Regions from separate parts of the Paenibacillus sp. 102 genome, predicted to be linked through region 1. Evidence: riboswitches for the same ligand, from Rfam matches in the RefSeq annotation. Region 1 holds a riboswitch; each other region holds the start of a gene.
What was found. Region 1 has a riboswitch for thiamine pyrophosphate ahead of thiT (energy-coupled thiamine transporter ThiT). Riboswitches for the same ligand answer to the same signal wherever they lie in the genome.
Positions count from the first base shown of each region.

Region 2: linked by a shared signal. The riboswitch ahead of tenA (thiaminase II) and the one ahead of thiT (energy-coupled thiamine transporter ThiT) in region 1 are both predicted to bind thiamine pyrophosphate.
Region 3: linked by a shared signal. The riboswitch ahead of thiC (phosphomethylpyrimidine synthase ThiC) and the one ahead of thiT (energy-coupled thiamine transporter ThiT) in region 1 are both predicted to bind thiamine pyrophosphate.

Region 1 covers NZ_JBCGHT010000018.1:66,673-68,947, forward strand. The annotation lists gene AAIE21_RS24605 (sensor histidine kinase) at 1-216, shown strand, start outside; gene thiT (energy-coupled thiamine transporter ThiT) at 447-1,049, opposite strand; TPP riboswitch at 1,145-1,246, opposite strand; gene AAIE21_RS24615 (FeoA family protein) at 1,608-1,835, shown strand; gene feoB (ferrous iron transport protein B) at 1,832-2,275, shown strand, end outside.
Region 2 covers NZ_JBCGHT010000006.1:222,559-224,833, reverse strand. The annotation lists gene AAIE21_RS16395 (SH3 domain-containing protein) at 1-298, opposite strand, end outside; TPP riboswitch at 651-762, shown strand; TPP riboswitch at 824-926, shown strand; gene tenA (thiaminase II) at 1,012-1,707, shown strand; gene AAIE21_RS16385 (ABC transporter ATP-binding protein) at 1,676-2,275, shown strand, end outside.
Region 3 covers NZ_JBCGHT010000007.1:194,322-196,596, forward strand. The annotation lists gene lldP (L-lactate permease) at 1-211, shown strand, start outside; TPP riboswitch at 592-706, shown strand; gene thiC (phosphomethylpyrimidine synthase ThiC) at 925-2,275, shown strand, end outside.

The sequences.
Region 1 (2,275 bases):
ATTGAAAATAAAGGTGCACATATTGAAGAAGAACAATTAGATAAAATTTGGGATCGTTTTTATCGGATTGATACGGCTCGTCAACGTTCAAAAGGTGGAACAGGACTCGGGCTTGCGATTTCAAAAAATATTTTAAAACTTCATGGCGTAGAGTATGGTGTGAATAATACGGAAGATGGTGTGCTATTTTTCTTCTATTTAGATAAAAAAGTGTAGAAAGGAATAGGAACTTCTACACTTTTTTATTGTTTTTTAACTTATCTTCATAGTATCTTTACCTTATCTTTATTTTCTACACGTATAATTTGGGTTAGAAAATAAGGTTTTGTCAGGAGTAGATTAGCCATGAATAGCAATTTACTAAGTGTAATGGTATTTATGTTCTTATGTGCATTTATCATGTTTATTATAGATATAACTCACTAAAGTAAAAATAAGAGCGCCATTTAGGCACTCTTATTTTTTGAATTCATATTATATGCACCAACGCTTTGGAATAAGCGTGGTGAAGTTGTAAATAAAAGAAGTAGTAACACTGTACATAATGCGAAAGAAGCAAGCATTGTACTACCGTTCACGATTAATGAATATAGGAAAGCGGACTGTCCTGGTGGTGCGTACTTTCCGAAGAAGATAACGCCTGCAATAAAGTGAAAGAAATAACGTGCAAAGCTACCAATGAAAGTAGCAACAATAATATAGACCATTGTTTTCTTCCCTGGATTATTTGCCATTGATTGCTGAATAGGTTGATAGAATAAACCGGCAAAGCCGACGAAAGCAAAGGCAACGAAGTACTCAATGAATGCTTGCACAGGCGTTAAAATATATGCATCGCCGACTACAATTTGCAGTAGTCCCCAAATCAAGCCTCCTAAGAAAGCCGTTTTAAATCCCCAGCGGTAAGCGATAATAAAAATAGGAATCATTGCAAATGAAACGGAACCGCCTGTTGGAAGTTTAATTGATAGTGGTAAAATGTCGATGATCAAGGCGAAGGCTGCAAGGATTGCAGATTCAATCATCGCTTGTAAATTGGTGTTACGCATGTTGTCATTCCCCCTAAATCCAAGTTGCACAAAAAAAGAATAATGTATCATAGGGAGATATGAAATACGTAAATAGAAAATGATGAGGTATATGTATTTCGGCGTTTGCACAATTCCTACGTTAGCATTAACTAACAGGTTCTAAGGGTCGGAACGTTATATTCCCTCTCAGCAACGAGGCTCCCCCTGTGATAACGAGATTCTTTGATTGTTAGATTCATTGTAATCGAAATGGATGAGAATGGCAAATGGGTGTTTACATAGATGAGAATTAAAAGAATTTTTTTAGATGGAAGAGAGAATCCGCTCATGCATAGAAGCGGTCGGATCCTTTTTTAGCCCCATGCCAAGTGGAAACGAGTGGAGTTCTCTGTTTGTTTGCATAGCCATGACTTATATGCCAGCAAACTAGTATGAGTTTATATAGAAAAATTATTTAAGTATAAGTGTCCCAAAATGTTAACAAATAGGAAGGGAAAGGCTATATTACTTGATTCTTAGAATGTGGTATAATTTCACTGAAAATAATTATCATTCTCTTTTTTGAGGGGGGAAATTATGAGTTTAGCTGATATTAAAATAGGTGAAAAGGTATTAGTGAAAAATTTACAGACGTTAGATAAGTTGTTAAAGCGGAGATTAGCTGCTTTTGGTCTTTCTGAAGGAAGTGAACTTCGTGTAAAACAAAAAGCGATGTTCAAAGGCCCATGTACATTAGAATGCCGAGGACAATTAATTAGTATTCGTCATTGTGACGCGAAAATGATAAAGGTGGAATTAGCGTGAATACAGTTGCATTGCTAGGGAATCCGAATACAGGGAAAACATCATTATTTAATGCGTTAACTGGTTCTTATGAATATGTAGGAAACTGGAGCGGGGTAACGGTAGAAAAAAAGGTTGGTAAGTTAAAGAATAAGCAAGGGACATTAATTGATTTACCAGGTGTATATGATTTAAATCCTGTCTCTCGTGATGAAGGTGTCGTTACAAACTTTCTATTAACAGAAGAATTTCAACATATGCTGAATATTGTTGACTCTTCTCAATTCGAGCGTAATATGCATTTAACGTTGCAACTACTGGAATTTGGTAAGCCAGTTTCAATTGGGTTAAATATGATCGATGTTGCAAAGCAACGCGGAATTGTTATTGATGTAAAAAGATTATCAGAAATATTAGGAGTAACGGTCGTTCCTGTTGTTGCGAGAAGTGGGAAAGGTTGT
Region 2 (2,275 bases), on a different contig from region 1:
GGGATTTGATATTTGGCTCAGAACGAATGTTTAACACATCGGCATTTATGATATAACTATTTTTACGTTCAGTAGATTTAGTAAACGCAATATTTGTTTTTTTTAAGGAGTTAGTTTTATTCCTTGTTTTCATTCTATTATTCAAATATAATATTTTTGAGCCTGGTTTTATATGTTGGATATTTTGTGTAGGCAATTCTTGGGCTGCTACAGTACGTGTGTCTACTTGATTTATGGATGGAAGTAGAGATGCGACTGCGACAGTAGTTGCCGTTAAAGCTGTAGCTTTCTGTTTCATCTAATATTAGCCTCCCATAGATGTATTAATATATTTTTTATTATAGTATAAAGATATAATATTTTGTGCATTGTTCACATAACTGTAATATGATATGTGAAAAAAATAACGACTTTTTAATGGAATCGAAATATATTACAAGAATAACAGATAAACAATCATTAGAGTTTGGATAAAAGATAATTAGTATTTTCAGAATAGATATAGAAATGCAAATTGAAAAAATGGCAGAAGAACGTTTTTTAGGTGGGGAAGAGAATCCACCCATGCATAGAAGTGGTCAGTAGCCCCATGCCAAGTTAAAACAGTTGCTGATAACCCATGACAATGTTATACTGACTATGGTAATTTCATATTGTGCTAGGAGAGCTGGTGTTGCCAGCTGAGAGTAAGACCGAAAGTCTTTTATCCTTTTACTACCTGATCTAGATTATGCTAGCGTAGGGAAGCAATTCGGACATGAACATTAGGTCCCCGTTTCTTTGCGTAAAGAAACGGGGATTTTTTATTTGCCAATTTAATAGTGAAAACCACTAGGGGTGCTTTGCATGCTGAGAGAGGAATAATCCTTAACCCTTACGGACCTGATCTAGGTAATACTAGCGAAGGGAAGTGGAACAACGAATAAATGTATTTTTATTTGCTGAACCACTTCTTATATAGAAGTGGTTTTTTATTTTAATAAACAGATATAAAAGGAAGGGGAAATATAAATGAAATTTTGTGAGAGGTTATTTGAGACCGTACAGCCTGTTTGGGAAAAAAGTCATAATCACCCGTTTGTAACTGGAATGGGGGACGGTACGTTAGACAAAGATAAATTCCAATATTACATCATACAAGATTATTTATATTTGCTAGACTATGCAAAACTATATGCAATAGGAGTTGTAAAAGCAACGAATCCGCAGGTAATGGGCAAATTTGCAGAACAAATAGATGGCATTTTAAATGGAGAAATGACAATCCATAAACAGTATGCAAAACGCCTTGGTATTTCTGTAAAGGAGATGGAAGAGGCAAAACCATCTGCTAAAAATTTAGCGTATACAAACTATATGATGTCAGTATCTCAAAATGGTACGCTTGCAGAGTTAATTGCGGCTCTTCTTCCATGTATGTGGAGTTATTGGGAAATTGGAAAGCGTTTAAATGATATTCCAGGAGCGAGAGATCATGAGTTCTTCGGAGAGTGGATTCAAGGATATAGCTCAGAAGAGTATGGAAGTCTTTGCATTTGGCTAATGGATTTATTAAATGAACTAGCTGAAGGGAAATCTGAACAAGAGCTAGCTAGATTAGAAGAGATTTTCTTATATTCCAGCCGATTTGAGTATTTATTCTGGGATATGGCGTATCGTAAGGAGATGTGGGGTTTTGAGGAGCAAGAGCATACTACAATTTCATAATGTTTCCTTTCATTATGATGAAAAGCCAATCATAAACGGTCTAGATGCTTCCGTGCAAGAAAAAGAGTTTGTTAGCATTATTGGACCGAGTGGCTGTGGCAAAAGTACATTGTTTCGTTTAATTACAGGGTTAGAAGAACCTACGGCTGGAAATATTCAACTGACAGAAACAACGAGTCATCCTGTAGGGTATATGCCACAAAAAGATATGCTTCTGCCGTGGAGAACGATTATTGAAAATGCGGCATTACCGTTAGAGTGCCAGGGGATAAAGAAAAAAGAAGCACATGTAAAGGCAAAAGAGCTGTTAGAACAATTTGGTTTACAAGGATACGAGAACAAATATCCGAAAGATTTATCAGGTGGTATGCGGCAACGAGTATCCTTTATTCGAACCTTATTAACAGGCGGGAACGTTTTGTTGTTAGATGAACCTTTTAGCGCATTAGATGCCTTAACGAAAGCAACGTTGCAAGAATGGTTGTTTGAACAATGGAAACAGTGGCAAAAAACAATTTTATTTATTACACACGATGTCGAGGAAGCACTTTTTCTTTCCAATCGGATT
Region 3 (2,275 bases), on a different contig from region 1:
AGTATTACTTGTTGCTGCAAATACAACAGGCGGTGTAACGGGTAAAATGATTTCTCCGCAATCGATTGCAATTGCATGTGCGGCAGTAGGACTTGCTGGAAAAGAGTCCGATTTATTCCGATTTACAGTAAAGCATAGTTTATTCTTTGTAATCATTGTGGGCATTATGACCTATGTACAAGCCTACTATTTAACGTGGATGATACCGTAAATAAGAAAAAGATGCCCCGCGCGCGCGCGGGCATCTTTTTTTTGAGATATCGGCGATTTTTAAAATATGTAAATACACATTGAAAAGTTGACATAAAACCTAATTTTTCTAGGTGGAGAGAGCGTCTAGTCATGCATAGTAGCGGTCAGACCCTTTCTTAGCTCCATGCCGAGTGAAAACAAACGGAGAAAATGAGTGGAAATCTTTTTTTGTTTTCATAGCCGCAATGTAGATGTCAGCAAATCAAAATGGATATATATCGACCGTTCGACAGAAGATATCGATCAACAGACAAAAAAACAACATATAAAAATTAGAATTCATTCCTTTGCATTTTTCTGATTATCGTGTATGATGAGAAAGTATTGAAAATTAAATCAGTGATAAACTAGGGGTGCCCAGCAAAGCGTGGGCTGAGAGAGAAGCGCAAGAACTTCTTAACCCTTTGGACCTGATCTGGCTCGTACCAGCGTAGGGAAGTTAACGGCTTTACATAATGATGTCTTTATGAGCCAGGTCCTTTGTTTTACTATGGACCTGGCTCTTTTTATTTTGGCATGCGCTGGCCACTAGTTCTCTTCTCGTCCTAAAGCTGAACCGATCACTATGATCGGATGAAGTAAAAATCAAGATAACTGAAATTGCTCGGGGTTGGTTGGAGGTTCTGAGTAAGGGAGATTTCTTGAAATGATAAAGGGGAGGCAACACAAATTATGAAGCAATCTGTTTCAGCTGAGCAAATTGAATTGAAGTCGAGTTTACCAGGGAGTAAGAAAGTCTATGTTGATGGCCCGCGTGATGGTATGAAAGTACCGATGCGTGAGATTGCCCAAAGTGATACAAATGGTGTACCAAACCCACCAATTCGTGTGTATGATACGAGCGGACCTTATACAGATCCTGAGTACAAAGTAGAGTTGGAAAAGGGAATTCCAACACCACGTCACGGTTGGATTGTTAACCGCGGAGATGTAGAAGAGTATGAAGGACGCGAAATGAAACCGGAAGATGATGGTGTGAAAGTCGCATCTAATCATACACCTGTGTTCCCACAAATGGATCGCAAACCACTTCGTGCAAAAGAAGGTGCAAACGTAACGCAAATGCACTATGCGCGCAGGGGCATCATTACATCTGAGATGGAATATGTTGCGATTCGTGAAGGCGTAGAGCCAGAGTTTGTTTGTAAAGAGATTGCTGAAGGCCGCGCAATCCTACCAGCAAATATTAACCATCCAGAGGCAGAACCGATGATTATCGGACGCAATTTCCACGTGAAAGTAAATGCGAATATTGGGAACTCTGCGGTTTCCTCTTCTATCGCGGAAGAAGTTGAGAAGATGACATGGGCAACGCGCTGGGGCGCGGATACAATTATGGATCTATCAACAGGGAAAAACATTCATACAACTCGTGAATGGATCATCCGTAATGCTCCTGTACCAGTTGGAACAGTTCCGATTTATCAAGCGTTAGAAAAAGTAAATGGGATTGCTGAAGATTTAACGTGGGAAGTATACCGTGACACGTTAATTGAACAAGCAGAGCAAGGCGTTGACTACTTTACAATTCATGCTGGCGTACTACTTCGTTACATTCCAATTACAGCAAAACGTACAACAGGTATTGTTTCACGCGGTGGTTCGATTATGGCGCAGTGGTGTCTATTCCATCATAAAGAAAACTTCCTATATACGCACTTTGAAGAGATTTGTGAAATTATGAAACAGTACGATGTTTCCTTCTCTTTAGGAGATGGATTACGTCCAGGGTCGATTGCGGATGCAAATGATGAAGCGCAATTCTCTGAGCTTGAAACACTTGGTGAGTTAACAAAAATTGCTTGGAAGCATGATGTTCAAGTTATGATTGAAGGACCAGGGCATGTACCGATGCATTTAATTAAAGAAAATATGGATAAAGAACTTGATATTTGCCAAGGCGCACCGTTCTATACATTAGGGCCTTTAACAACGGATATTGCACCAGGTTATGATCATATTACATCGGCGATTGGTGCAGCGATGATCGGCTGGTTTGGTACCGCTATGCTTTGCTATGTAA